Regions from separate parts of the Paenibacillus sp. FSL E2-0151 genome, predicted to be linked through region 1. Evidence: a T-box and tRNA genes for the amino acid it is inferred to sense, from the RefSeq annotation. Region 1 holds a T-box; the other regions hold tRNA genes.
What was found. A T-box is a leader RNA that pairs with one kind of tRNA and senses whether it is charged. The one in region 1 lies ahead of leuS (leucine--tRNA ligase), so its partner is inferred to be a tRNA-Leu.
Positions count from the first base shown of each region.

Region 2: it has a tRNA-Leu gene. The T-box ahead of leuS (leucine--tRNA ligase) is inferred to sense a tRNA for this amino acid. The anticodon was not compared.
Region 3: it has a tRNA-Leu gene. The T-box ahead of leuS (leucine--tRNA ligase) is inferred to sense a tRNA for this amino acid. The anticodon was not compared.
Region 4: it has a tRNA-Leu gene. The T-box ahead of leuS (leucine--tRNA ligase) is inferred to sense a tRNA for this amino acid. The anticodon was not compared.

Region 1 is NZ_CP150308.1:4,975,849-4,983,378, reverse strand. It holds gene MHI55_RS22415 (nicotinate-nucleotide adenylyltransferase) at 1-417, shown strand, start outside; gene yqeK (bis(5'-nucleosyl)-tetraphosphatase (symmetrical) YqeK) at 401-967, shown strand; gene rsfS (ribosome silencing factor) at 985-1,332, shown strand; gene MHI55_RS22400 (S1-like domain-containing RNA-binding protein) at 1,329-2,234, shown strand; gene MHI55_RS22395 (class I SAM-dependent methyltransferase) at 2,364-3,134, shown strand; gene MHI55_RS22390 (aminoglycoside phosphotransferase family protein) at 3,357-4,313, shown strand; T-box leader at 4,426-4,695, shown strand; gene leuS (leucine--tRNA ligase) at 4,774-7,218, shown strand; gene comER (late competence protein ComER) at 7,199-7,530, opposite strand, start outside.
Region 2 is NZ_CP150308.1:2,407,969-2,415,498, forward strand. It holds gene MHI55_RS11190 (xanthine phosphoribosyltransferase) at 1-386, shown strand, start outside; gene MHI55_RS11195 (hypothetical protein) at 484-813, shown strand; gene MHI55_RS11200 (hypothetical protein) at 933-1,151, shown strand; gene MHI55_RS11205 (carboxymuconolactone decarboxylase family protein) at 1,293-1,622, shown strand; gene MHI55_RS11210 (C40 family peptidase) at 1,696-2,160, opposite strand; cyclic di-AMP (ydaO/yuaA leader) riboswitch at 2,166-2,297, opposite strand; gene pelA (pectate lyase) at 2,716-3,678, shown strand; tRNA gene MHI55_RS11220 (tRNA-Leu) at 3,855-3,938, shown strand; gene MHI55_RS11225 (carbohydrate-binding protein) at 4,084-5,769, opposite strand; gene MHI55_RS11230 (divergent polysaccharide deacetylase family protein) at 6,183-7,022, shown strand; gene MHI55_RS11235 (N-acetylmuramoyl-L-alanine amidase) at 6,997-7,530, opposite strand, start outside.
Region 3 is NZ_CP150308.1:4,788,330-4,795,859, forward strand. It holds gene MHI55_RS21550 (helix-turn-helix transcriptional regulator) at 1-234, shown strand, start outside; gene MHI55_RS21555 (insulinase family protein) at 385-3,306, opposite strand; tRNA gene MHI55_RS21560 (tRNA-Leu) at 3,678-3,763, opposite strand; gene MHI55_RS21565 (general stress protein) at 4,180-4,638, opposite strand; gene MHI55_RS21570 (hypothetical protein) at 4,846-5,070, shown strand; gene MHI55_RS21575 (NucA/NucB deoxyribonuclease domain-containing protein) at 5,265-5,747, opposite strand; gene MHI55_RS21580 (ATP-binding protein) at 5,857-7,005, opposite strand; gene MHI55_RS21585 (hypothetical protein) at 7,343-7,507, shown strand.
Region 4 is NZ_CP150308.1:2,319,784-2,327,313, reverse strand. It holds gene MHI55_RS10780 (helix-turn-helix transcriptional regulator) at 1-14, shown strand, start outside; gene MHI55_RS10775 (sn-glycerol-1-phosphate dehydrogenase) at 237-1,391, opposite strand; gene MHI55_RS10770 (hypothetical protein) at 1,550-1,735, shown strand; tRNA gene MHI55_RS10765 (tRNA-Leu) at 1,842-1,925, opposite strand; gene MHI55_RS10760 (Gfo/Idh/MocA family oxidoreductase) at 2,152-3,144, shown strand; gene MHI55_RS10755 (helix-turn-helix domain-containing protein) at 3,368-3,730, shown strand; gene MHI55_RS10750 (sensor domain-containing diguanylate cyclase) at 3,780-5,291, opposite strand; gene MHI55_RS10745 (fused MFS/spermidine synthase) at 5,564-6,301, opposite strand; gene MHI55_RS10740 (LysR family transcriptional regulator) at 6,461-7,363, opposite strand; partial or broken gene MHI55_RS10735 (oxidoreductase) at 7,423-7,530, opposite strand, start outside.

The sequences.
Region 1 (7,530 bases):
GAAGCGGCTGTGAATGGTGTGCAGCAATATGAGGTGCTGGGTATCGAGATGGAATTGGGCGGCGTGTCTTATACCATCGATACGATGAAGGAACTGTGGCGTCGCCATCCTGAACATGAATTTTATTTCATTATCGGGGCGGATATGGTGAACTATCTCCCCAAATGGGAGCAGATTGAAGAGCTTGCAGAACGCTTAACCTTTATCGGAGTTGGTCGGCCGGGCTTCCAGTTACATCTGGATGATTTACCAGACGAGTTACAGGATCGGGTCCTGCTGGCCGAGATGCCCTTGGTCGATATTTCATCGACAGCCGTACGCAGACGTCTGGCCAAAGGTCATTCGGTACGCTTCATGATTCCTGATGAAGTGCACCAATACATTGTAAGGAGCGGTTTATATGGCACTAAGCCGTGATGAACTGATTCAAGCCGTATCCGGACAAATGCCGGAAAAACGCTGGAAGCATACACTGGGTGTAATGGAATCGTCAGTGATGTTGGCTGAAAAATACGGTGCTGATCCTGTGAAAGCAGATCTGGCAGCGATATTGCATGATGTGGCGAAGTACTGGCCCGTAGCGAAGATGGAAGCGGTCATCCGTGATAACGGGTTAAACCAGGAACTTCTGCAGCATGACAAGCAACTCTGGCATTCCGAAGTCGGTGCTTTTGTAGCCAAGCGTGATTACGGTGTGGAAGATTCCGAAGTTATTAATGCCATCCGGTGGCATACCTCGGGTCGGGTAGGCATGAGCTTGCTGGACAAAGTGGTATGTCTTGCCGATTACATTGAACCGGGACGAGATTTCCCGGGAGTGGATCACATTCGCGAACAGGCTGAACGTAGTCTGGAGGAAGGTTTAATTGCCGGATTCGATTCGACGATCAGCTTGCTGATCTCGCAACGACGTGTCATTTATCCTTTGACCATGCTGTCGCGGAATGACTTAATTGCACAATTATAGATTATGGAGGTTGGTTCATGACAGTATCATCGAAAGAACTTATGAATATGGCGGTTGCTGCCGCTGACGACAAAAAGGCATCCAACATTGTAGCGTTGGATCTGATTAATGTTTCCCTGGTGGCAGATTATTTTGTTATTTGTCACGGGAATTCCGATACACAGGTACAAGCCATTGCCACTGAAATTCGCAAACAGGCTCATGCAGCCGGAGCGACGATCAAAGGTATCGAAGGTATGGATTCCGCACGTTGGGTATTGATGGACATGGGCGATGTTGTTGTTCATATCTTCCACCGTGACGAGCGCGAATATTACAACATTGAACGACTATGGTCTGATGCCAAAGTGGTGGAAACTGTATGAGTTTGATTGCTGGAACAGTCGTCTCTTTGCCGGTTTCACGTGAAGTGTCTCCGTTTGGCTTCTTTTTGACGACAGGATCGGAAGATGTACTGCTTCACTACACCGAGTTAACACGGGATATTAAAATTGGTGAGACGCTTGAGGTATTTGTATTCTTTGATACAGAAGATCGTCTGGCCGTAACGATGAAAAAGCCTTATCTCATGCTTGGCGAAATGGCACGACTGGTTGTGGCTGATGTTCACCCACGACTGGGCTGTTTCTTGGAAATGGGTCTTGGACGGCAATTGCTGCTTCCTATTCGTGAATTGCCTGAACTGGAAGAACTGCGTCCTCAAGTGGGGGATGAAGTCTTTGTAATCATGGAACATGACAAGCAGGGACGTCTGCGTGCCAAATTGGCCGGGGAACGTGAGCTTTCACCATTGTCTTTCCATGCGCCAACTTCATGGTTAAACGAGTGGGTTGAAGCGACGGTATACAAGCCACTGCAGATGGGTACTTTTGTACTTGTAGAGGGCGGTGTACTGGGCTTTGGCGCAATTGGTATGATTCATTCATCCGAACGTAGTCATATGCTGCGTCTTGGTGAAAAAGTGAAATGTCGGGTGACACTGGTACGTGAAGACGGACGTGTGAATCTGGCGATGACTCAACTCAAACAAGTTGGACGTAACGAAGATGCAGACAAGCTGCTCGCCTTTATGAAAGAACGCCCTATGGGTGGCATGCCATACTCGGATGCAACTCCGCCGGATATCATCAAGCAACGCTTTGGCATCAGTAAGTCTGCCTTCAAGCGTGCCTTGGGCAAATTGATGAAAGACGGATTGGTGGTCCAAAAGGAAAGCTGGACGTATCTGTCCGAATCTGCTCCTGCGGATCAAAGTGAAAACAAGTAATCTTCCTGATTAAATAGTTGTAATATGGAACTCGGATAAGGCAGGGATAGGCTGGGTAAACACCGGATGCCCCTGTTTTTTCTTTTGTTAACAGGATTGGAAAATGAAATTGAAAGTGCGGTGCCTGACATGTCTTACCGGAAATTTGCCTATGTGTATGATGAATTAATGGAAGATATGCCTTATCCGGACTGGATAAGGTTTGCAAGAACAGCATGGGAAAAGCATGGAATGCCCAAAAGTGTCGCTGAACTTGGCTGTGGAACGGGCTCCATTACGATCCCGCTCGTGAACTCCGGTTTCGAAGTTACAGGCATTGACCTCTCATCAGATATGCTGTCGGTTGCACGCAGCAAGATGGAGGCTACGCCTCAGGGTCATCGCTTGTATCGTGAGGGCAGTGTCCGTTGGGTGCAGCAGGATATGCGGGAATGGCGAGTTCCGGAACCTGTGGATTCGGTGATATCTTTCTGTGATTGCGTCAATTATTTGCTTGAACAAGAAGATGTCGTTCGAACATTCCAGCGGACATACGAGATGCTGAAGCCTGATGGAACGTTCCTGTTTGATGTGCATCATCCCAATACCCTTATTCGTTATGATGAAGAGCAGCCTTTTGTACTGGATGAGCGCTCCGTGTCGTATATTTGGACATGTGATCTGGATCAGGATCGCTGTGAGATCGAACATCATCTCAGTATTTTTTCGCGTGTGGATGATGGTAGCAAGGATATGTATCAGCGGTTTGAAGAAGTTCATGTCCAGCGTGCATATAACCCGGACTGGATGAAGCTTGAGTTGTCCAAGGCAGGTTTTAGAGACGTGAAGGTATATGCGGATTTTGAATGGAAAGAAGCTGGAGACAGCGCACAGCGCTTGTTCTACGTGGCTGTGAAGTAAGAGCGAATAATGAGAACTGTCCTTATGGTGCATAAGGGCAGTTTTTTGTTTGATTTTTTTATGGAGAATGAATAGCAATAGTCTTAAATAGGGTAGAGGAATGCAAGAAAAGACATAACGACGTGACAAAAAGTATTGCCAGTTAAAGTAAAGAAGGTGATAATAGTCGGATAGAAAGCGTTTTCTGAGGAAATAAATCAAATGTCAATGTGAGGTGTAGAAATGGAAAGTACATATAAAACAAGACTTACGTCAGAACAGTTGAATGCCATAATAGAGCAGCATTTCTCTGCAAGTATACAGGACTACAAGGAAATGGTGGATGGCTGGGCCAATCATGCATATCTCATTACACTGAGTGACGCACAGCGAGTGGTACTCAAAATTGCACCGTCGGCTTCGACAAATCTGATGCGCTGTGAGCAGGATTTCATGATTGCTGAGATTGAGGCACTACGCCTCATCACGGAGCTACAGGATGTTCCCGTACCCCAAGTGCTGGCTTATGATGATTCGTTAACTATGGCTTCAGCGCGTTATTTTATCATGGAGTACATGTCTGGAACACCCTATAATCAGGTCAAGGATCAATATTCTGCGGAAGAGCAGGAGGCCATTGAACACCAGCTCGGTCGGTACAATCGTCGAATTAATGAAATCAAAGGCGAGAAGTTTGGATATTTCTCGGAGCAAAAACAGCAATATTCCACATGGAAAGAAGCATTTATGAATCTGATGGATGATATTCTTACCGACGGGGAAGAAGCCGGAATTAAATTTTCAATCGATTATCCTGAATTGAGACGCTTGATTGAAGAGAAATCGGATGTGCTGGACGATGTAAAAGAACCTGTTCTTGTGAGTTGGGATCTGTGGGATGGCAATGTTCTAGTAGACAAAGGTCGTATCACAGCGATTATTGATTTTGAACGTTCACTGTGGGCAGATCCTCTGATGGAGCATTATTTCAGTCATTTTAACTATACACCCGGTTTTGTGAAAGGGTATGGGCATGAGATTACGACTGAAAGTGAGCTGAAAAGAAGAAGTCTCTATGACTTGTACTTTGATCTGGTGCTGCGCATTGAGTGCGCTTATCGTCAATATGATAATCAGGAACATGTGAATTGGACCATTCATAATCTGGAGGAAGGCATTGAGCGTTTTCGGTTATCCTGAACAGCAACGAGTATTATTGAACGGTACGAACCGTGTGACTTAAAAGGGTCATTATAACGTGTAATATTGACTTTGGGCTTGCTTTTTTATATAATGGTCCCGATATTGTATACATATTTCGATGATAAGGATCAGTAGTAATTCCTGTACATAACAGAGAGCCGGCGGTTGGTGCAAGCCGGTTGACAGTGATTTGCGAACTCGCCTTGGAGAAATGCGGTGATTACACCATTCTGTTTAACCTGCTTGTATAAAGCTTGGGTTCAGGAATGGAAATCCGCATCGGTTAACCGCCGTTACAGGTCCAAAGGGAGTGGATGACGAAGCACGTTCGTCCACTAACTAGGGTGGTACCACGGGAATTCAACCTCTCGTCCCTAGCGCTGCAAACGCTACGGGATGCTGAGGTTTTTTTGTTGCAATTAAAGCTAAAGTGAATAACCTGAAGGAGGAACAATAGATGAGTGAGAATAACCAGCCGAAACACGGCTATCAGCCACAAGTCATGGAAAAAAGTTGGCAGCAATATTGGGATGCAAATAAAACGTTTAAAACGGGTGAGGACCCTGCTAAACCGAAATTTTATGCACTGGATATGTTCCCTTATCCATCCGGTTCAGGTCTGCACGTAGGTCACCCGGAAGGATATACGGCAACGGATATCGTTTCCCGTTACAAACGTATGCGCGGTTACAACGTATTGCACCCAATGGGTTGGGATGCTTTCGGTCTGCCTGCTGAGCAGCATGCACTGGATACAGGTGAACATCCACGAGATATTACATTCCGTAATATTGACAATTTCCGTCGCCAGATCAAATCGCTTGGTTTCTCCTATGACTGGGATCGTGAGATCAGCACAACGGACCCTGAATACTATAAATGGACGCAATGGATCTTTATTCAGCTGTACAACAAAGGTCTGGCTTATGTAGATGAAGTTGCAGTTAACTGGTGTGAAGCCCTTGGAACGGTACTTGCTAATGAAGAGGTTATTGATGGCAAGAGTGAACGCGGAGGACATCCGGTTGTACGCAAACCGATGCGTCAATGGGTTCTGAGAATTACCGAGTATGCAGAGCGTCTGTTGGAAGACCTGGAAGAGCTGGATTGGTCTGAAAGCATCAAGGATATGCAGCGCAACTGGATCGGTAAATCGACAGGGGCGGAAGTTGTATTTGCCATTGAGGGTCGCGAGGAAGTTATCAAGGTGTTCACTACCCGTGCGGACACATTGTTCGGTGCGAGCTTTGCAGTACTGGCTCCGGAACATGAGTTGGTAGAAGCAATTACAACCGATGACCAACGTGAAGCTATTCAGGCTTATCAGGAGCAGGCTTCTCGTAAGAGTGATCTGGAACGTACAGATTTGGCCAAAGACAAAACAGGTGTATTCACTGGCGCTTATGCAATCAACCCTGTTAATGGTGCAAAACTGCCGATCTGGATTGCTGATTACGTTCTTGCAGGTTACGGCACAGGTGCGGTTATGGCAGTTCCGGGTCATGATGCGCGTGATTGGGAATTTGCGAAGCAGTTCGGTCTGGATATCATCGAGGTTATTCAAGGTGGAGACGTTACACAAGAGGCATATTCGGGTGATGGCGCACATGTGAATTCCGATTTCTTGAACGGACTGAATAATGAAGAAGCGGTTGCCAAGATGATTGCTTGGTTGGAAGAGAACGGTAAAGGACAAGGGAAAGTGACCTATCGTCTGCGCGATTGGCTGTTCAGCCGTCAGCGTTACTGGGGTGAGCCAATCCCGATTCTGCATCTGGAAGACGGAACGATGAAGACAGTACCTGAGGATCAACTTCCACTGCTGCTGCCTGATATCGACCAGATCAAACCTTCGGGTACAGGAGAATCACCACTGGCGAATGTTACGGAGTGGGTGAATACGGTAGATCCGGAAACGGGAATGAAGGCACGTCGCGAGACCAATACCATGCCACAATGGGCGGGTAGCTGCTGGTATTACCTGCGCTTTATCGATCCGCGCAATGACAAGGAACTGATCTCCAAGGAGAAACAGCAGCAGTGGCTGCCAGTTGATCTGTACATTGGCGGAGCAGAGCACGCCGTACTTCACTTGCTGTACGCTCGTTTCTGGCACAAAGTGCTGTATGATCTGGGTGTTGTGGAGACCAAAGAGCCTTTCCACAAACTGGTCAACCAAGGTATGATCCTGGGTACCAATAATGAGAAAATGAGTAAATCTCGTGGTAATGTCATTAACCCGGATGAAATCGTGAATGAATTCGGTGCAGATACATTGCGTCTGTACGAGATGTTCATGGGACCATTGGAAGCGACAAAACCGTGGAATGCAAACGGGGTTGAAGGCATGCACCGCTTCCTGTCACGTGTATGGCGTCTCTTCATTAACGAAGACACAGGAGCCATCAATGACAAGATTACGGTGGACGGTGGAACGGATGAGTTCAAACGAACTGCTCACAAAACGATCAAAAAGGTTACGGATGATCTGGAACATCTGCGCTTCAACACATCCATCAGCCAGCTGATGATTTTCATCAACGATGCATACAAAGCGGACACACTGCCTCGTGAAGCGATGGAGAAATTTGTGCAGCTGTTGTCACCACTGGCACCGCATATGGCAGAGGAACTGTGGAGCCGTTTGGGTCACGAAGGTGGGATCTCTTACGTGGCTTGGCCTGAATATGATGAGTCCATGACAGTGGATGCGGAAGTAGAAATCGTTGTTCAGGTAAATGGTAAAATTGTAACTCGTGCTACGATCGCGAAGGATCTGGATGCACAGGGTATGCAGGACTTTACGATGGAGCTGGCACCTGTTAAGCAGGCGCTGGAAGGCAAGACCATTCGCAAGGTCATTGCCGTTCCAGGCAAACTCGTTAATATTGTTGCCGGTTAATCTCACCGGCTCGGAATAGTTCATCCAGCTTTAACAAATCTTCATCATATTTGTCATGTGTCGTGTGGATCAGGTTGTCGAAAACGCCGTCAAGACTAACCTTCAGCAGTGCGAGTGCCTGAGCGGTAATACCGCCAGGTACAGCGACACGAGCCTGAAGCTCTTGCGGGGTGTATCCTCCTTCGGTGAGCAGCTTGCCTGTTCCCAGGAGCATTTCGCCAGCCAGAGCGCAGGCATCTGCCCTTTTGATGCCTGTCAGCTTCACTGCACTTTCGATCCACTGTTCCAAAAAGAACGATATGAATGCAGGTC
Region 2 (7,530 bases), 2.6 Mb from region 1:
TTGCCGCAGCCTATGAACTGGGGGTGCCACTTGTATTCGCCCGTCGCAAAAAAACACTTCTGGCTGATCCTGATGCTTACTGTGAACGTGTACCGTCCTTTACCAAAGGAATTGTAACTGACATTATGGTATCCCGCGAGTTCATTCATGAGAATGACCGCATTTTGTTCATTGATGATATTATTGCCAATGGAGATGCCGCTCGTGGCGTCATCAAAATTATCGAGCGTTCCGGTGCGGAACTCGTCGGATTCGGCGTTGTGGTCGAGAAAAGTTTTCAGGCGGGGGCACGCACGATTCGTGAACAGGGTATTCCGGTGGAAGCCTTGGTACGCATTCGTTCCCTGAATGATGGTACGGTACAATTTGACGATAACGAAATGTGACATTTTAAAGGAATAGGGCCTATTTTTTGAACTATGCCTTTGCATGACCGCCGATTTCATTTATAATGGGGTTATGTTAGGGAGAGGAGGCAACACCATGGGGAACCAACCGGCAACAGAACAATTTTTTAATGATAAGCTGGCGGAATCGAAAGTTCATTTTGAACGTGCCCTGGATTGTAAACATACGGAATTCGATGACCTTTATCCCTATATGATTGAACATCCTCAATTTTTCTGGTACAAACGCTATGTTGCCTGGTCAGAATTACTGACGATTGTAGGCTTGTGCGAAGAGTTGTCCTTCTCTTGGAAAGAACAATTTACACCGCATCAAGTGGAGTACCTTGAAGAACGTGTGATGTCCGCCAAAGTGCTTGATTTTTGGTTCGAGAAGAACGACAGCAAAGAGCACGCGCAGCGGTAACTTTCAGTCGGGACATAATTTCGAATGACATGACAGTCCAATACAGTCACGTGAGACCTAAATGACTTTTCATTTAGGTCTCTTTTTGTAAATAAATTTGAATTATAGGAGCCATGAAGATGATTAGTGATACAGAATTGGACGCCCTGCGTCTGTCAGGTGAGAAAGTTAGAGTCGTACGGGACGAGCTGGAATCGAACGACGTGAAAGGGATTGTGGTTGCCTGGGATGGCGAGCAGGTACTTATCCGTCGTCAGAATCGACGTGTCGTTAAGCTGGACCGAGGTTACAGCTATCAGCTGTTCAGCGAGCCGCGCCAGAGTCCACTTAGTGAGTAACAGCTGATAATTATGGCAGGGCCATGAGCTTTAAATGTTTGGAATTACCATGATTTCTTGGCATAATTGGCTCACTCGGGAGAGAAGATAGGTACAGTGAGGAAGATCTGTAACTATAGCCGAGAGGGTGTGCTACAAGCCATGACATTGATGAATGATAAAGTTCATGCCTACAAGGATCAGATTGGAGCATTAAGCGATGTGCTGCCAGGTGTGGTGAAGTCGTATCATGAGTTTACCGGAGAATGTTTCCAACCTGGTGTGATTGATGCGAAGACAAAACAGCTAATTGCGCTTGGCATTGGATTATTCGCCAACAATGAGGTATGTACCTTCTACCATGTAGAAGAAGCCCGTGCTAAGGGCGCAACAGATCAGGAGATTATGGAGACCGTAGCCGTGGCTGGAGCTGTTGGTGGAGGACATGCCCTGTCTCAGGGTGCGATGCGAGTGCAGAAGGCGCTGCATTAGTAAGCAATGCAACATACATTTTTAAGTGCAAAAAAGGCATCCGGTTAATAACCGATGCCTTTTTGTATGTGAATCACATTTTACCTAACATTTTATCATACATAAACTGTCCAGTTACCCGACGTGCTGTTACATAACGATCATTGAAGTATGGATTCGATAACTTCGTGATGCTTACACCTTTACTGCTGGAGGCATGAGCGAATTGTCCGCCGCCGATATATACACCTGTATGTGAAATGCCTTTGCCTGTTGTATTAAAGAACACCAGATCACCTGTCCGAACATTGCTCTTGGATACGGGAGTACCTGCTTTGGCTTGCTGCTGCGAAGTACGTGGTAATTCAATGCTGTATTTGTTGAAAAGATATCTCATAAAACCAGAACAGTCGAAGCCGGCTACAGTTGTGCCACCCCATTTGTAAGGAATACCTGTCATGTTGTTCACTACGGAGTTGATACTGCTTGCCTCTGTGCTTGTTGCCCCGGATGTAAATAATACAGCTGCTCCAAAAATGGAGATAATCAGTTTTTTCAAAATCAATGTTCTCCCTTCGATGCCTACGGAGTTAGCTAAGGGTTCGGTAGAAGGTTCCCTATATTTCCTATGTATAAGAATAATTCACCCAAATTGGTTCCCCCGTTTTCAAACATGAAACTCGGCAATGAATAATTAAGTTTTTGTAACTATTTGAAACTATATTGCATAAATGCGTAATTGTCAAACCCATTTAAAACCCTTCGTAATACCTCAATGTTAGCGGAATTAAGGTTTTTATATGAAAGAAGGGATCAAGTTTGGGTATCATTCATGACAAAAACGTCATTATTGGTTCGTTTAAGACGAATTTGGATAAATAAATAGGTTTGTCATGAGTTAAAAGAACTATCCCGTTATGTAGAATTAGAGAGATTATATTCATTAAGTTGCATATATTGACAAAAATCGATTTTTTGCATATTATCTGATTATCCAATCCACATATTGGATGAAAATTGATTTTATTATGCGATAAATACAAATAAAGGAGGTTTGGGTCGTATATCATAGGTAAAGTAGAAGTGGAAGATTTATAAAAACGAACATAGGAGAGTGTTACATTTGAAAGCGAAGAAAATAATTACTTTTGTCCTGGCATGTACGATGGTGTTCTCAGTAGTTGGAATGGCAGTTCTCCCTGTAGGGACGGTATCTGCTGCAGATGCGTCGGGTACTACAGCGAGTATTTCTGATATTTTGAAGAACCAGCTGCCGGATGGAGGTTGGAGAAAAGATTATAAACAGACAAGTGGAGAGTGGGCAAAGTCCACGATAGACAACAAGGCTACATACTCAGAAATTAGAAGATTGGCGAAGGAATTTAAAAAGACGAATGATCCGCGTTACTCCACAGCTGCAATCAAAGGAATTAACTTTTTGATCAACATGCAGTATTCAAACGGCGGGTGGCCACAAGTTTACCAAAGCTCCGGATACCACAAGCACATCACTTACAATGATGATGCCATGATTAATGTAATGATCATGCTGGATGAAGTAGCAGCACGCAAAGGTGATTTCTCATTTATCGACAGCACACTTGCTAACCGCAGTAAAAATTCAGTTGCCAAAGGTGTGGAGGCGATTCTGAATACACAGGTCGTTTCAGGTGGTAAGCTGACAGCATGGGGACAACAACATGATTCCAGCTCTCTTAAACCAGCGAGCGCAAGAATCTACGAAGTGCCATCACTGACAGCTGGAGAGAGTGTAACGATTGTTAAATTTCTGAAAACCAGACCTGCTAACGCTAAAATTACCGCATCCATTAAAGGAGCGGAGGCTTGGTTTAACAAAGTGAAAATTACGGGTTACAAGTATGAAAGAGCTAATGGAGATAGTAAAATTATCGCTGATTCCAAAGCTGCACCAATTTGGGCACGCTTCTATGAGATCGGAACGGATAAACCAATCTTTATTGGTCGTGACGGGGTAGTTAAATACAAATTAAGTGATATTGATAAAGAAAGAAGAGGCGGTTATGCATGGTATGGCAACTGGCCTTCCAAGCTGTAATTTGTAGTATGCTTCCGTTTTAATGAACCAAACTATTAACAGCAGTTAAAGGTAAAGCCCGAATCGACATGGACGTCTGATTCGGGCTTTATTGTTATTACTTTCAGTGTTGACATGATAGATTACGCATGATATATTATTTCTTGTCGCCGATATGGATGACGGAGATACAATATGCGGTCGTGGCGGAATTGGCAGACGCGCACGGTTCAGGTCCGTGTGGGCTAACCCCCGTGGAGGTTCGAGTCCTCTCGACCGCATCTAATAAAAAGACTCCTTAAGCTAACGCTTAAGGAGTCTTTTTTTGCATTTTTTGATATAACACTAACTTTAGTGATGAGTATTCAAGAGGTTAGTGCTTAGCTGCACGTACAGCAAATGTCTTCCATCAGCCATACGGAACGTTTATTGTGCTGCGGTAACATTAACGCTGTCAATATTCGGTCCTTCCGATCCGGTGGTAACTACTTTCAATGTATTGGTCCCCGTGTTCATGGGGACCTGTATTGTTTTTTCAACCCAAGTGGACCAGCTTCCCGTAGCCGGAAAGGGCTCGTTGCTAATGACTTTGGTTCCGTTCACAAAAATGTCGAGGTTCCGAGTGCCGCTTTCCAGCGCATAACGAAACTTTACGTTTTTGGTACCTGTTGTCGTGTTATTAATGCCGTTCCATTGAATGGCCGAACCAGTCATCGCATTGAAGTTAACATACCCGGAGCCAGTGTAACCGGGGTAGATTGTTTCAATGGTAGCTTCCGTAAGTGACGTTCCGGTCTCGGCTTCATACGTCGTGCCACTGCCTGTATTCCCGCCGCTATTTCCGCCAGTAACGTTGGCAACAAACGTTGTTACGCTCTGAGGCGGGAGCTGTGCCGTGAAGGCTCCATTGGATACGTTAAGCGAGGTTCCGCTTGCCAGGTTTCGACTGCTGTCCGTAATCCATGAGGACACAGTAGAGGCATTACCATTCTGCAGAACGAATTTTTGGCTTGTGGCTGAAGTTCCACGGTTAATTGCCACGACGACGACTTTGTTATCACCTTTATAGGCTGAGACAAATGTGTTTGTATCCGGATTTTTCGTTGCATCGACTCGCAGGTAGCCTGGACGCACGAATTTAGAGAAATGAGCCATATTATACCCGCGTTTGCTTATGGTACCGTCCTCTTTCATCGGACCATACTGTCTGCGGATGTACCACCACACGTAGGCCTGGAAATCACCTTCTACCATGGCATTGTGCATGTGATAGGAAACGTCTAATGCTTCAGGCCAGCGGTCTGCTGAGTTGTTGTCACTGTTTGGAACATACACTTCAGTCATCCACAGTTCTTTACCGGCTCCTTTTTGCTTAAAGAGAGGGTAGGCAAAATTCGAAATCTGGGTTCCATACGTATGTGCTCCCAGAATGTCCATGTTGGCAAGTGCCTGCGGATCATTCAGGATTGGGTCGGATATGTTTTTTAAGTACTGGAAGGATTCAGGCGCCATGACTTTGGTACCTTGGATGGACCCGGCATTTTCTTTCATGAATCGAAGGATCTCTTGTGGAGTCCACCAAGTCCAGTCATGAGCATAATCCGGTTCGTTTTGTACAGAAATGGCATACAGATCTACGCCGTTATTTTTCATGTAGGTTACAAAGTCGTTCAGATGTTGCGCATATGCGGTATATTTGTCGTATTTCAGACGTTTGGCATTTGTGTCCCCATTGCGGTTGAACGTTTCAACCATGCTGCTTGGAGGATTCCATGGGGATGCAAATACAATAGCACCCTTTTCGATAGCTCGTTTGGCTGTGGCAACTTCACGATACCAGTTATTGGAATCTGGATCAACGTAGATCCTGAGAATGGAGAAGCCTAATTGATTCTGGTCATTACCAAAAGCAGTTTCACGTTGAGCGGGAGTCAGATCACCAATCCAGGCAGGAAGGTTAATGCCCCCAAAGCCCTTGATCAGCTGTTTTTCCGAGGACAAATTAATGTTGGCATCGCTGGCTGCTGACACATTTGTCGGGGTTAACATCAAAGGCAGGGCTGTTAAACAGGCCAAAAGAACATTAATCGTCTTTTTTAGTTTGAATTTCACTACTTTCATCCTCCTCGATAATAGTAAGTTGCATAGAGAAACCGCAACCAGGAATAACAAACAAGAATAGCGGATTGTCTGGCATTTATTTTATGTAAACCCTTTCAAAACCTCCTTCCATAAATCATAGGATAGAAATGAAGCATAGAACCTCTTTCATTTGTTGATTCTACTAAAAAATTCCTAAACTGAAAACCTGACAAATTACAGTATTTTTTCTAATTAATCTCTTTTATAACTGTTCAATGACAGTTCTTGTCTGAATGCTAAGGAGAAAACTGGAATGATGGAGATCTTCACTTGAGATAGAGGTCTTCAATGGCGGGGATATGATTATTAAGGAAGGCTTTGGCTTACATAATCCTCCCTTCATTATCAAACAATGAGATCACAGAAGTTACGGGGAGGGAATCATGATGAAGGTACAGAGAAAGATTTATCGATTCATTGCAGGTATCATGGCATTGTTGATTGTGTTTTACGCAGGCATATCGGCAGGAGGGCCTACAGCGGCAGCTTCAGAGTCCACATCGAATCACAAACGGTTAGCGATTATCATCGATGATGTTGGTAATGACATGAAGGGTACGGCAGAGATCCTGGCGATGCCAGTCAAACTGACGGTAGCGGTTATGCCTTTTTTACCAACAACGAAGAAAGATGCGATGGCTGCACATGAAAAGGGAATGGATGTGATTGTGCACATGCCCATGGAACCCAAGAAAGGACGACCTGAATGGCTGGGCCCGGGTGCAATCACATCCAATCTAACAGATGAAGAAGTCCGCTCACGCGTGGAGAAAGCGATTGATGATGTGCCCCACGCCATTGGCATGAACAATCATATGGGTTCCAAAATTACTTCGGACAAACGCATCATGTCCATTGTGCTCGATGTATGCAAGGAGCGGGGTCTCTTCTTTGTAGACAGTCGTACGAACTTTCGCTCCGTGGTGGGGGAACTGGCCATATCCAAAAACATGCCACCTGTAGGTAATGACATTTTCCTGGATGATCAAAACTCCAAGCAACACATTCGCAAGCAACTGGATCTGGCTGCTCAGCGTGCGATCGACAAGGATATCTGTGTTGTCATTGGTCATGTCGGTCATTCGGGGATGAACACATCCGCAGTAATTCGTGAATCCGTCTCCCGTCTGAAAAATCAGGTCCAATTTGTAGGGATTGGTGATCTGGTTCGAGATGTGTGGCAATGGCAGTCTGCTCCTACACTACCGACAGATAATAAATAATGCCATTGGCAATGGACTGGGCGATTCGTTTTTGCTCAGCGGGGTCATTCATTCTGGCTCGATCTGCCGCATTGCTCAAAAATCCGGTTTCGACGATGACGGCAGGTTGCTTCACGTAATTCAATATATAAAAGGGCTTGCCCCATACAACCCCGTGCTCCGTTTCGTACAACTTGTTCATGGCACCCTGAATGGATTGGGCCAGCAAATAACTCCTGCCTTCTTTCTGGTGCAGTACCACCGGGCCGTGTGCTGTCGATCGGGGACTCCAGTTCGCATGAATGCTGACCACGATATCTGTACTTACTTCTTCGCTAAGGCTTTTACGTTGGGCAAGATCTCTGGTATGACGGGAGCGGCTGTTCAGCCAGCGGTTCTCATCACTAAGTGCATAATCACCAAGTCGATTGATGATAACGGCATAACCTTTGCTGCGAAGCAGGAGATAGACCTTTTGGCTAATGGCCAGGTTGATATCTTTTTCCAGCACACCTTGGGCTGACGTACC
Region 3 (7,530 bases), 190 kb from region 1:
CAGGCCACGCCGCTGGAGAATCTATATATTAATATTCTGGCGTCTTTTCAGGAATCAGAGAAAAAGTGGGGACTGATGGCTGGTGTCTCCTTCAGACCTTTCATGCCTATCGCGCTCAAAATGTTATTCTCCAGAACCCCGCTGCCCGAGAATCAGGAGTTATATAATGAATTAAAAATCTCAAAGGAAGATCTGCGGACCCTGAAAATATACAACATGCTCGCCGTCACCTGAACAACGCAGAGCGTCACACATTCTCATATCATATGGGATGGAGACAGTCCCTCCCCATTAGAAAAGGCACTTCTATAAGCTGTTGGAACCAGCTCATAAAAGTGCCTTTCGCTTTGACGCTATTCGATCAGGGAATAAGCGAGACTACGCTTAGTTTTTAATTAAATCAAGCGTTTCGTCAAACATTTGTTTCTGTTCCTCAATCTTGTTCTCATTACCGATCACGCAGCGCTGTTGCTGTTCAAGTATGGCCGATAAAAGCTCAGCAAAACCGATAATGTCGCTTTCCTTCGTGCTTAACACTTCGTCACGTTCCTGTTGCAGATCCGCTTCAGTCACATTCGACAGATAACACTCCAGAGAGAAAGCTCCTTCGCCATAAGGCGTTCTCGGCGTATCGAGATCCTGAATGGCACCAATGATATAACGCGTCATTTCCCGCTCGTCTGCCCGGAACTCGTTCAAATATTGCGGTATTTCTTCATATACTTTGTACGTTTTATCGAGGTTCGGATCACGATACGATGCAACGTAGCTGTCTCCGTTTCGTCTGAAGCCTGACATACAGCCATAGGCTCCGCCTTTGGCGCGGATATTGGTCCACAAGTAATCCAGAGACAGAATTCCCTGCAAGACCCGTAGTGAACCGGTGTATTGATATCCTTTGTCAATATAATTGCCCGTTTGCACCACGTACTGCACCTCCGAAGGAGAACGGAATCCTTCCTTATGAATAGCCGGTGTGAATGTAAATTCTTCCTTGGCAACTTCATGTGTGAACAGCTTCGCTTTCAGGTCGGATACCTGTTGTTCCAGTCCTTCATATCCCTGCTCATCGGCAGTGTAACTAACAAGCAAATTCTCCGGTCTGAAAATATACCCCGTCAACTCTTGCAGACTGGAAGATAACTCTTCTTTTCTCGCCTCAAAGTTCGCCTGAAGATCCTCAAGCCACTGGTAAAAGGCAATGCCACTTACAGCTTCTCTGAAATCCGCGACCGCTGAATGTTTGGACGAAGACCGACCAATTCCTGCAGAGTGTCCGCTATTGATCAGATTACGTTGCAGGTTGCCTTTCATCTGGGAGGTGATTTCATATAACCGCTTCGAATTATCGAATTGGGAAGTGAACACGATTTCTTTGATCATATCAAAGGCAAATCCAAGCTTGTCATACAACACTTTTGCGTTAAACTCATAGGTAGCCTTGAATTCATTGTGCTTATGCGCGTTGGCATAAGATCCAATCCCGCTATGAATACCGCCTGAATGGATATGGATTTCATTGGACAGTTCATTGAACGAGTAGTTTTGAGTATCCACGTAACCCAGTACATTCTTGAGCAATCCTGCATACGGCAGAAGATGACGTGGCACTTCTTTGATATCAAACAACAGTCTCAGATAACCAATTCCGTTGGTGTAAAGGTTATGATGGAGAATGGTTGTGCCATCGACCTGGTTCACCGTTTGATGCAACGTAGAGGCCTTCGGTTCAATATCTTCAATCGATAACGTCGGAATGACCTGCTGCTGCTCTTTGGTTGAAGGTGTATTCTGATACTCGGCGAGTGCCTCCGTTTTCTGAATCAACGTCTGAACTTCTTCCTCACTAAGACCAGCCTGAATAGTTTTCAGACGTTCTTTCAACGCTTCCTCCTTGCGTGAGTTCAGCCCCTTATCCGGGGTAAGCGCCACAAAAGAAGTATGTGTGTTTTGCAAAATATATTTCTCAATCAGTTGCTCGAAGTAACCTTCGTTCATTTTTGTCCGCAGTTCAGCAAATACGTCATTGGCTTCCAAATGAGTGAAAGGTGCTTCTTCATCGTACAACCAGCTTTGCAGGGAGGAGAATCCGTAGATCAGGCCTTTCGGCATTCTGCCATAGTCCGCTTCCCTGTGATTGAACTCATACGAGTTAATTCCAGCAAGCAGCGCTTTTGGATCAAAGCCTTCTTTTACCACACGCTCAAGCACTTCTTTGATCGTTCCCAGGAAATCCTCTTTGCTCTCCAGGTTGCTCTTCTTCAGTCCAACGGTGAATACAGGCTGATACAGACTGTCATCATAGGAACCGTAGACGTCCTTCGCAATGCCCTTATCCAGCAACGCCTGTTTCAATACCGCTCCCGGAGCGTTCAACAGTGCGTATAACAAAATTTGGAAGGAAATGTTCAGTTCCTTGTCCAGACTTGTGCCGATCACTGCATTGTAGGTCAAAAAGCTGTTATCCACTTCCGATTCCGTACTTCCAGCAGAGTAAGTCTTAACTGTGTCTACCCGTTCTGCAAAGGCAGGTTGAAGTTGAATGGCCGAATCAATCTCGATTCGATCATATGCACTCAGGTAGTTTTCATCCAGCCATTGCAGCTTCTCTTCCATATCCATATCCCCGTAGAGATAGATGTAACTGTTGGAAGGATGATAGTATCTCGTGTGGAAATCCAGCAACCCCTGATACGTTAGATCCAGGATAGCTTCCGGGAACCCGCCAGACTCGGAGGAGTATGTGGTATCCGGGAAAAGGGAGTTCAGCACTTCTCTGCGCACCATTCGTTCCGGTGAAGAAAAGGCCCCCTTCATCTCATTATATACAACTCCGTTGTAGGTTAACTCATCGTCAGCAGAGGTCAGGTTGTAGTTCCAGCCCTCTTGTAGAAATATCTTTTCATTCTCATAAATATTTGTATTCAATACTGCATCCAGGTAAATATCCATCAGGTTATGGAAGTCATGATCATTACGACTCGCGATCGGATAGATCGTCTTATCGGGATACGTCATGGCGTTAAGGAATGTATTTAATGAACCTTTCAGCAACTCAACAAAAGAATCCTTGGCCGGAAATTTCTTGGACCCACAGAGCACGGAGTGTTCGAGAATATGGGCTACCCCTGTATCATCTTCCGGAGGTGTGCGGAAACCGATACTGAATACTTTGTTGTCGTCCTGATTGGATAAAAGTACAATTTTGGCTCCGGATTTCTGATGTTCCAACAGATACGCATCCGATTTCAGTTCTTCGATTCTGCGCTCCTGTAACACCTTGTATGGCTTAAGCTGTTTCAACATAAACTTGAGTCCTCCGTCCATAAGATTGTTTTATTGGTTTTGTGACTCTACATAAGTTCAAATATGTTTATTTACACGGGCACTCCGATGACAGAACAACATCTGTCCTCTCCGTTATCGTGTACATGTGTAGTTGAACCTATATCGTTCAGCAAGGTAAAGGTAATATATGCCTACGGATAGTATACACCATTGTTCTCTCTCTTCATAAAAGTCAGGTAAATGTCCCTTCTGATATGTATTATGCAGGGTTTATGTTTATGAGCTGCATGGTGATGTGGTCTGCAATGAAGTGACGATCATATTAAAGAACACAAAAAAAGATCGCATGCAGCTTGGTTAACAAGCGTCATACGATCTTCTTTTTAAGATGCCGAGGACCGGGATCGAACCGGTACGGTAGTCACCTACCGCAGGATTTTAAGTCCTGTGCGTCTGCCAATTCCGCCACCCCGGCAGGATTATGTATTTCTTGGCGACAAGAAATATCTTACCATGAACTAATTAACTTTGCAACACTTTTTTATAAAATAATCTAACTATATAAGTTTAACTAATGATTTACACGATAACGGAGAGGACAGAAAAAACTGAAAAAGCGAAGCGTTCGCCTTTATCACCGGATTTCCCCTTGAGAAGAGGGAATCGAAAAAATCTGGGGATAACAGCGATTAGAAGGTTATTCTGTCATCGGAGTGTCAGTGTAAATAATCTTTAGTTCAACTTAAAAAAATGAAACAGGCACTGCAAGCGTCAGCTCACAGTGCCTAGGAAGTCCGAGTTGCGGTCCCGGACTTCCGGTAAACCAATCTATATTAAGGGAGGTGTGAGATAAGAATACCTCCCCAACATTAAAGAAACCTAAAATCAGCCTTAAATTAAACTAAAAAGTAAAATAGGTCGAACACGAGCCGCTTCTTCCTCACTGCACTCCACGATAACCAAGATATGGTCCTTTAACAGCCAATCTTCGTAATACCGCGCATCCTCCTCCGAGATTCCCGCTTCAGTCAGTGTAAGCACCAAATCATCGGTCTCACTTCCAATCTCATTACCAGCGAGTCTACGCACTGCATTTCCGATCGACATCGTCTGATCCATTCGCTTCCCCAGACCAGCCAATATGCCTTTCAGAGCGCCAAAGGCACCATCTGTTCCGGCACCCTTCAAAGGTTTGGGTAGCCCCGTCTTTTCGCTCACCAGCTCCAGATTAAGCTGCTCCTTGGCCACCGCTCCTAAATTTTTCTCCTTGACGCCTTCCTCTTTCACCTTATTCAGCATAATTATAGCCTCGTTCTCGGTACGGGCCAGCCCAATAATCAATTGTGTCATTCCGTTCCCCTCCTTTTACCCTAATATAACCCCTTAATCCCCATTCAAAAACGGTTCGTCCACAGCTAAGACAAATCACCTAGAAGAATGTTGATTTCTCTTCTGGAAATCTATACCTAGTTCTGATAGACTAGATAAAGAAGACAAATTAACCATTGAAAACATTGACATATGGATTTAACATCTCATAATCAGGAGCAATGACTTATGAAAAAAGAGGTAGAAATTGCCATCCGGCGCAAGCAACAGATCATGGTTCGTAATACAAGCGGTCAGACGGTAACCGGATTTCCCGAGCGTACCGCTGATACATCCATTCTTTCCTTACGTACGGTCCACGGCAGTCTGTGGATACCGTTTGATGAGGTGGAACATGTTACGCGTCTGTTAAGCATCCGGTCTCATCATTTAAGCGGAATGCAACTCGTTTAGTCGGCTCTGTAATCCTAGAAACTCCAGTTCCCGTATAGATACGTTAACTAGATCTATTTATGCCAGCACTTTACACCAAAAAACCAGACGCATGCACGTCTGGTTTTTCTCTTCTACTTATCCTGTACCACGCTGCCACTGACCTCACAACAAAGGCCTTACAATCCTTATTTCTGCCCAACCATATCCTGTTGTTACTTCACTACAAACTTCACTCGTGTTCCATCCGGATATGTACTTAACTGATTCCCTACCCATGAACCTGCACCACGATTATCCTTCGGGGTAATGTACTGGATATCTGCACCTGTTCCTCCCTCAGCACACATCGCCATGGGCCACTCGTCACGATCCTTACCTTTTTTGACCGGAACACCCTTAAGTGATAGATCCCGATTGCCTTCCGCTCCATTACGATTAATGGTGCATACATCCGAATGCCCTGCCTTGATAGCAGCTTTAATATGGTTGGCTGTTTCGGGGTAACGCTCTGAAGGGAACGTAATGGTATGGTCTACACTCTTATTAGTCCCACCGAATGGATTAGGTATCTCCTCGGGCCATTCTCCCCCAGCCCAGGCGTAGAGGGCTACCAGCAGCATCGCTACCAGCGTCAGAACCTGCTTTTTGAAACCTTGTTTACCTTTACGCTTTCTTCTTGTGCGTCTCTTACTCATGCTGTGTCTCCCCCATTCAACACTTGCATTATAACAGAACGCCCGTTCGCAAAACAATCCAATATAATAAAAAAACAGCCGAGACCGCCCGGCTGTCCTGCTTGATTGATTATCCTACATTGGGAATGGCCTGTTGGCGCAGCAAGGGCAGTGTCACCTCAAACTGTGTACCTTTCCCCTCTGTACTCTCCACCGAAATCTGACCATTCATCAGTTCCAGCAGTTCTTTGCAGATGGTCAGACCAAGACCGCTTCCGCCAAATCGGCGCGCATGGGAGATGTCGGTCTGGGTAAATGCATCAAACAATGGTTCGATCTGATGCTGAGGAATGCCAATTCCCGTATCACGCACAGAAAATACCAATACAACGGTATCCATCAGTTGTTGTCTCACATCCACCTGTAACTGCACTTCACCTTGTTCCGTGAACTTAATTGCATTACTCAGCAAATTATCCAGTACCTGCCGAAGTCTTAGCGGATCACCGATAAGCACATCAGGAACATTCAGATCAGCATGACAGAGCAAACGAATTTGTTTATTCCGTGCCGCAGGTTCATGTGTCTTCACAATCTGTTGGATCAGCTTCAACGGCTGAAACTCAATGTTTTCAACATCCATTTTGCCTCTGCCCAGTTTCGCCATATCCAGGCTATTGTTAATGATGTTCAGCAGCGCCTCACCTGATTGACGTGCAAGCTCCAGATATTCTGTCTGCTCATCCGTAGTTTCACCCATACTGGCAAGTTCGATCATGCCCATAATGCCGTTAAGCGGGGTACGAAGCTCGTGATTCAGCTTGCCGATGAATTCCAATTGCCCTCTGCTGTTCATCTCAGCCATGGAAGTTGCAAACTTCAACTGCTGTTCGGCATACTTCCGTTCTGAAATATCGTATTGAATGCCTACAAAATATAAACACTCTCCGGATTCATTAAAGATCGGATCGATATTCAATTCGTTCCAGAACTTCTGACCACTTTTTGTATAATTTAAAATATCAATCTTAATGGATTGTTGTTTCTTTATTGCATCACGAATCTGCATTATCGTTTCCGGGTCTGTATCCTGCCCTTGCAAAAATCGGCAATTGTGTCCGACAGACTCTTCATACGTATATCCTGTCAGTTGGGTAAAGTGTTCGTTTACATACATGAGCGGAAGCTCAGGCAAGGTAGCATCGACCACCGTCACGGAGGATTTCACTTTCGAGATGATAAATTCCCATTGTAATGAGAGTTGATTATGTTGGCTCATGCCTTCCTCCTTCATCTCACACACATTAATGTTTATATATTCTGCAATCGTACATTATAAGGAGAGAAAACTAACCAGTCGGAATGTGTTGATATTAAATCAATATATTTTAATTGTAACATAGTTATTCAAGTCATGTGGTTTATGGGTAATAGTTGATAACTAACATTCCACAATAACCTAACTACTCACCAGGAGGAACATACATGAAATTTCTGTTAATTATCATCATTATTATTTTGATTGTAGTCTTTTTTACCAGACGCAAACGTTAAAATAAGATCCGTTATGTAAGTGAGAAAGGAAGATGGGTATGAGAACCCTCTTTTTTATATTCATGGTACTCTGTATCATCAATCTCTGTTTCCCAAAATTCGGCTGGTATCTGCGCTATGGCTGGATTTCCCGGGGCGAAGCCGAACCCAGCAGGCCTTATATGACTATGGTCAGAACGACCAGCCTGCTGATGTTGCTTATCGCCTTCACACTTGCTATGGCATGAACTATAGGCATTAGAAGATGACT
Region 4 (7,530 bases), 2.7 Mb from region 1:
GTCGCAACAACTAAATAAGCGAACAGCCAAAAGGCTCTGATCTCCCCATAGGGAGGCCAGAGCCTTTTTTAAAATAAATGCATGCCTTCTCTCTCGGACTTGAAGCACTGTTCTGGCTATTCCAGCAGAAATGTCAGATAACCTACCCTTTTTCGTCTTTTGCTCCCAAGGAGAGCCATCACAGCCCGCTACAAGTGAAGTTAATGCATTTCATCATGATCATTCTCTCTAAAAGGTCATCCTAAACTCGTGTTTAACACTTCATTGATATATCTCAATCCGGTATATCGAGGACGAAGCGTATGCGCTGTGTTGAATGCATGTTCCACCATCTCCGGGGTTACACCAAGTTGCTCAGTAGTCACAGGTCCACCTACTTGTTCCAACCATGCGATGAGCTGAGTAGCCTCCGGCAATTGGTCATATATCCCAAACACCGGTTCACCCGATGTCTGTGCAAGTTCTTTATATTTCACCGTAAGCAATGCACAAGCTACGCCAACTTTGGCACCATGCAGAACCGGCCTTTCTCCCGCTTGCATCAGATCCATCTCCAAAATATGGGACAGATGATGCTCACCTCCGGATGCCGGACGGGAATGGTCAATGATCAGCATGGAGATACCGGAAACAATTAGTGCGTCCATTAATACAGCTACTCCCTCTGCTCGCCCCTCCGCAATCGCTTGTACATGATCTATGCAGGTATTCAGCGCTTCTTCTGTCATCCGATAAGCAACCGGACAGAACGGTTCCCCGCCCAGATCACGAGAAACAATCCAATCTGCAAGGGAAGTATATTTGCCAAGCATATCTCCGAATCCGGCAGCCGTCATCACTTGGGGAGCTTGCTCCAGGATATTCATATCGGCAAAAATGGCTTCAGGCGGAACAGCCTGAAATGTCTGTTTGATTCCGCTTACAATTAAGGGTGCACCCGCAGAGGTAAAGCCATCTACTGAAACCGCTGTCGGTATCGACAGAAAGGGCTTATTCATTTTGGAACAAACAAATCTCACCAGATCATGAATGGTACCTGAACCCACCGCAATTACAGCCTGACTTTCGAGTCTCACACCCAACATAACCTGCACAATAGCTGCTTCATCCGCAATGATATCCCCCGTGCGATTCTCCGGAAGAGCGATCTCATCCACATGCATTCCCGCTTCGCGAATACTACTCAGCACATCAGATCCGGCGGCCCGAAACGTATGTCGATCATAAACAACCGTCACCTGACGATATCCTTGCTCAGACAAATAACCCGGTAACCTCTGAATGGCCCCAGCTTCCAGATGTATCAGCATATCCACCACTCGGTGTTGATGACCGCAAGCACACTGCTGTGCTTCCTCATTCCATGCTGCAATTCGTTCGTTCATATTCATTCGCTCTTACCCTCCCATATGAGATATCATGCATAATTAACGGGTTAAAACCACAAGATAAAAAAGGAAATAAAATGTGATGATTTTCCTGATCACACTTTACTGCCTGTACCCAATATTTGCAAATCCATATCTCACATTTCCAAGTAGGTGAAGCAATGAAATTAACGAAAGAATTAGGAATTTCGCTCGGATTTCTCGCTGGAACCACTTTTGGCAGCGGTATCGCTTTTTTGTTTCGTCTCCAGTCGGTTGAAGTGGTTGCCAGTGTAACGCTATTTGGTATTGCAGGAGCCATTGCCGGGATCATCACGGCAGTCATTCTGCGCCAGCGGCAACATTAGCATTAGCATGCTGGTAGCAAAATGTAGGCTTCACACGAATGATCCACAAAATAAAAAAAGGTTCGTGAATTGCCCTAGAGCAACTCACGAACCTTTTTTTGTTAGATGCGGTCGAGAGGACTCGAACCTCCACGGGGGTTAGCCCACACGGACCTGAACCGTGCGCGTCTGCCAATTCCGCCACGACCGCATAATATGTATCTCCTCATCCATCGATGAAAAGCGTTCCGGTGAAACAATTCCTTGTTTTACCGTAATTCAGAGTATACATGCTCCAAAATAAAAATGCAACTTCTTTTTTTACTCATTCAAGAATAGGACATATGTCCTTTTTTCTCAACTTCAAACACCCTATCGTAGCATTAATCAACAAATATACCATCCATACGAATGCAAAAATGAAGGAGAGATCCACCTTGAAAACAACCCATCTGTGCTTTATCGGTGCAGGGCTTCATGCATCCACGAATATTTACCCTTCTGTTGTTGAAGCCGGAGCGCAGATCCAGGCCATTGCCACACGCAGTATGGAACGCTCTGAAGCAGCTCTGCTGCGATTTGGCAGCAACGGACAAGCGTATGATAACGCTCAGCTTATGTTACAGCAGGAAACTTGTGACGGTGTCGTTGTGGTCGCCCAGCCTGTAGATCAGACCGCTCTTGTTCTCGAATGCATTGGGGCTGGCAAGAATGTATACGTGGATAAGCCGCTCGGATGGAACGCAGCGGAAGCCGCCACTGTAGCAGAAGCTGCCGAGCAGGCTGGCGTCGTTGTCATGGTTGGTTTTATGAAACGTTATGCCCCCATATACATGAAGCTGAAGGAGCTAATTGATAGTGGTTCGCTAGGTAAGGTACGTTCATTCCAGATGAAATTCGCTGTAGACAGTACCCCATTTTGCAAGGATGAGGAACAGTTCATAAAGCTCGCTGCCATTCATATGGTCGATCTGATGCGTTACTTATTCGGAGAAGTAATACGAGTTACAGGCACAACCGTGAAGGATGGGGAACACATTAATCAAAGCATTTCCCTTGTATTTGAGAATAACGTAGTAGGCAGCGCTTATTTTACCGGCATGAGTGCTTGGTCACGGGAAAGTGAAAGTGTACTCGTCACCTTTGACAACGGATTTGCGTCAGCTGAAGAGATCAACACACTTACTGTTCATCAATCCCGAAGTTCGACCAGCCTTCCCTGGAAATCTCTCGAGGAACAAGATACTGTATATACACCTTCCGGATCTCCCATGTCAGGAGCTTATCGTGACCTTTATCTACGCGGGTTTGTTGGTGAAATGGTGCACTTCATCGCGTGTTGCCAGAATCAGACTGTCCCACATTCCAGCGCCAAGGATAATATTGCAACGATGGCTCTATGTGACTCCATTCTATCGTCACTGAAGTAGCGTATATACGCTCATCATCATATTTTATACATCCAGCGAAGAGCCTGAAACCCGGGCTCTTTTTTATATTCTAGACATCAGCACATCTGCCTTCGGCTAGAGTTAGGGTTTATAATCTGCATCATAAGTGATATGCTCTTTCATGAACTATACGTACGTTATGTAATATAACCACCCAAATAGATACTATAGAAAATCACCGTAAAGTGGAGGTGTACTTATAATGAAAAAGGACGCAACCAAGCTATGTCCCGCGCCCTACGGCTGTTCCGTGGAAGTTACCCTCAGTGTGATCGGAGGCAAATGGAAAGGTGCCATTTTGTATCATTTATTCTCTGGTCCTTTGAGATTTAACGAGATCCGAAAATTGTTTCCTGACATTACCCAGCGTATGCTCACCCTGCAACTTCGAGAGTTGGAAAGTAGCGGAATTGTTCATCGTGAAATATACCCCCAGATCCCACCTAAAGTGGAGTATTCCCTCACACCATTTGGTGAAACGTTACGGCCGATTATCTTCAGCATGCGAGATTGGGGAGAAACGTATACAAATGAGGTTCTGGCCAGATCCTCACAAGAGGTATAGTACACAAAAGAAGCTGTCCCTAGTTTTAGGGAACAGCTTCTTTGCTTGCTTATTTAATAACCGATTGGATCGTAACCGTACGGTTACGTCCCTCTTCCTTCGCTTGATACAATGCATTATCCGCCAGGTGAAACAGTTCTGTGGATGTTGTGGAGTGCTTGGGATATTCAGCAATTCCAGCCGAGATGGTGACGGAACGATCTATAGGCAATATGCTTTCTTCGACCGTTATTCGGATACGTTCAGCAATCTCAAAAGCGACGTTAGACTCGGAATTTCTTAACAAGACTACAAATTCCTCTCCACCAAACCTGGCGCATACATCTTCTGGTCGAACAGACAATTGAATGATATTGGCAATGTGTTTTAATACTTCATCCCCAGCATGATGCCCGAATGTATCATTAATGGACTTGAAGCGGTCGATATCCAGAACAATAATGGAGAATGGCGCCTCATCCTGAATCCATTCCTGAATGACTTCTTCGAAGGTTCTGCGATTGTTCATGCCTGTTAAAACATCTGTTCTGGCATCATAGACAAGCTGGTTTGTCTGTTTCCTAAAGTTCGCTAATGCGCCAACAACTGCTCTTGTTAGAAGGTCTGCCTCTCTATTCCAGTGAGGTTTCATCACAGGCAGTTCTACTTGTCCCTTATCGACCTGATTCACCAAATCAGCCAGCATAGCAAAAGGACTGGCCAGCTTGCGTGCAACCCGAACCACAATAAGGGTCAGGATCAGGAAAGGCACTGAGGTGTACAGCAACAACATACGGATATGATGATTCAACTGATCGTACACCGTTTGGGTTGGAGACACGATTACGACGCCCCAACCTGTTGATGGAACTTTGTAATAACCTGCAAGCGAATCCACACCTGCCAGGTTTTTGTATTGTTCTTTACCGTTCTTGTTTACTAGCAGCTTTTGCACCACTTCATTTTTACTGACATTTTCACCAATTCGGTTGGTGTTTGGGTGAAATAACAAAGTGCCCTTCTTATCCACAATAAAAAAGTAGGACCCATTACTTGTTTTGAGCTGACTGCCAAAAGACAGACTCAATATATTATTTTCCTGTAAAAAGATATTTCCACCAATCGTTCCTTGGTAATCCCCTGCCGAATCAAAGATCGGTTCACTGACAAATACAATTCTGCGTTTGGTTCTGGGTGTCTGGTACGCTTCGGAGATATACGAAGTCCTCAAGCTAACCGCTTCTTTTGCAGCATTGGAACTAACATGGTGGCCTACGCTAGCCTGTGAGTAAGGTGAGGTAGACCTAACTACTCCCGCTTTATCTACCAAAGAAACGGAATTGAAAAAATTACTGCTATTGCGAACCAAATCCAATGTGGAATTCAACTCTTTTGTATTAGAGTGATCCATATCCGTGAAATATGTGGCTGCATATTTCAAGCTCTCCTGCATGGAATAAAAAAGCGAATCCAGCGTTTGGCTCATTTGCACAGCGCTTGCATAGTTTAGGGACAGGGTGTTATCAATGAGTGACTGTTTCTGAGATGTATAAGATGAGATGACCATGAGGGTCAATGTCATTATAACTGAAATAGTGACCAACCCGCCGAGTAAAGCCGTGAGGCTGATCTTCTTGATGTTTTTTATTTTTCTTCGTAATCTTCTAGATCTCTTGATCTGTGCAATCATCGTTTACTTCCCCCGGATTTTCATGAAAAAGCATATTCCTTCTATCTTATACGAAAGTTGTTAAGATCAAATAAAGAGACTGAGAAATCTTAACAATTACATCGTAAGATTGACGATTTAATGACATTTTACTTTCCCTGGAAGAATCACTGTTCAGGATCGCCCTAATCGACAATGATATATCCTTCTTCTGGCTCTTGTTCAACAAACCCTGCCATCTGACGAACCTGAAATTCGATCGGGTGATGACTACCCATTAAAATGCGATTCTGAACTTCATCCGCTGTTTCTGTAGGTAATGCGAATGCACGTGAATAGGCAAACTGTGCCTGAAGTGTCGTATAGATCGCATTGACAAGCCGATCGTTGCCCGCACGCCCAAACACATTAAGGATGACAGCTCCGTCCGAGTCCAGCTTGTCCTTGACCATGGCAAAAAAATCACTGGATATAAACTGCTCCGGTGTACCCGTTGCCGTAAAGGCATCAATAATAATATAATCATATGTCGCAGCGGATTCCTGGCCTAATAATTCACGACCATCCCCAATGAGCACAGGGCTTCCCTCATAGCCAAAAAAGGTCTGGCTCAACTCCACGACCTCTGCGTCAAGCTCAGCCACCTTTACCTGACGATCAGACAAGTAGGTTGGCAATGTGCCAATACCATGTCCCACCACAAATACGGTATCAAACTCAGGATCATTCCGTTCCATTAGATGCACCATCGCTCTCGGATACTCCAACACCATCCGGTTAGGCTCATCCAGATCCATGGCTCCCTGCACAGCTGCATTGGAGAATTCTAATACACGAAACTGGCCCTTCTCTCCATAAAGCTTTTTGGTATCATATACCGTCAGCTCATGCTGTTCACTTTTATTCCGATACAGAACTCTCACTAACCGTTCTCCCTTCGATCTCTTGCACACATTCGACATATACCTTCATTCTATTACACGGGATGACAACATACCACCCTATACTTTAAAGATCATAGTACAACAAAAAACCGTTCCGACTCATTCGGAAACGGCCTTTTGATGAACCATTTAACATTTCTAAGACCCTATGGCCTCATGCAGAGCCTGGACATATGCTACACCCAGATTAGAGAGAGAAGTGCTCTTGTGGCTTATCCACCCTACATTAATGGATTCCTCACATTCCAGCGGTACAGGAATGATCTCGTCTCCGTTCAGATCAGCGCTAAGTACACCTGTAGAAATCGTATAACCATTCAGACCAATCAACAGGTTAAACAATGTTGCGCGGTCATTGACCTGTATGCTTTTGGGGTGAGATAACGTACTCAGGATCTCTTCGGAAAAGTGAAAGGAATTATACTCTCCCTGATCAAATGACAAGTACGGATAATCCTGCAGTTGCTCGATTGCAACCGACTCCTGCTTCGCCAGCGGGTTCTTCACACTGATAAAGATATGGGGCTTGGCTGTGAACAAACTCGTGAAAACCAATCCCGCATCTTTTAACAATTTGTTAATCACCTTGGCATTGAACTCATTCAAATACAGGATGCCAATTTCACTGCGCAGGCTTTTCACGTCCTGAATAATCTCGTAGGTCTTTGTCTCCCGAAGCGCCAACTCGTATTCATCCTGACCATACTGCTGTACCAGACGAACAAAGGCATTCACTGCAAACGCATAATGCTGCGTCGATACAGAGAAGTGCTGCGGGGATGGCTTGGCGTTCAGATAACGATTCTCCAGCAATTCAGCTTGTTCTACCACCTGACGTGCATAACTCAGAAACTCAACGCCTTCTTTAGACAGAGATATTCCCTTATTGGTACGTTCAAAAATAGTAATTCGCAACTCCTGCTCCAGATCCCGAATGGCATTCGAAAGGCTGGGTTGCGAGATAAACAACCTTTTGGCTGCTTCATTCATGGAACCGCGCGTGGCAACTTCGATCACATATTTTAGTTGTTGTAATGTCACTGCACTATTCCTCTTTTCGTATCAATTGAATCTATTATATACCAAAAGAGGATCCGAACTTAAGCCATGCTTGCTGTCGGTCTCACTACAATCTCATTTACGTCCACCTCTGCCGGCTGGCTAATGGCATACAAGATACTTTGCGCAATCGCCGAGGCAGGAATCGA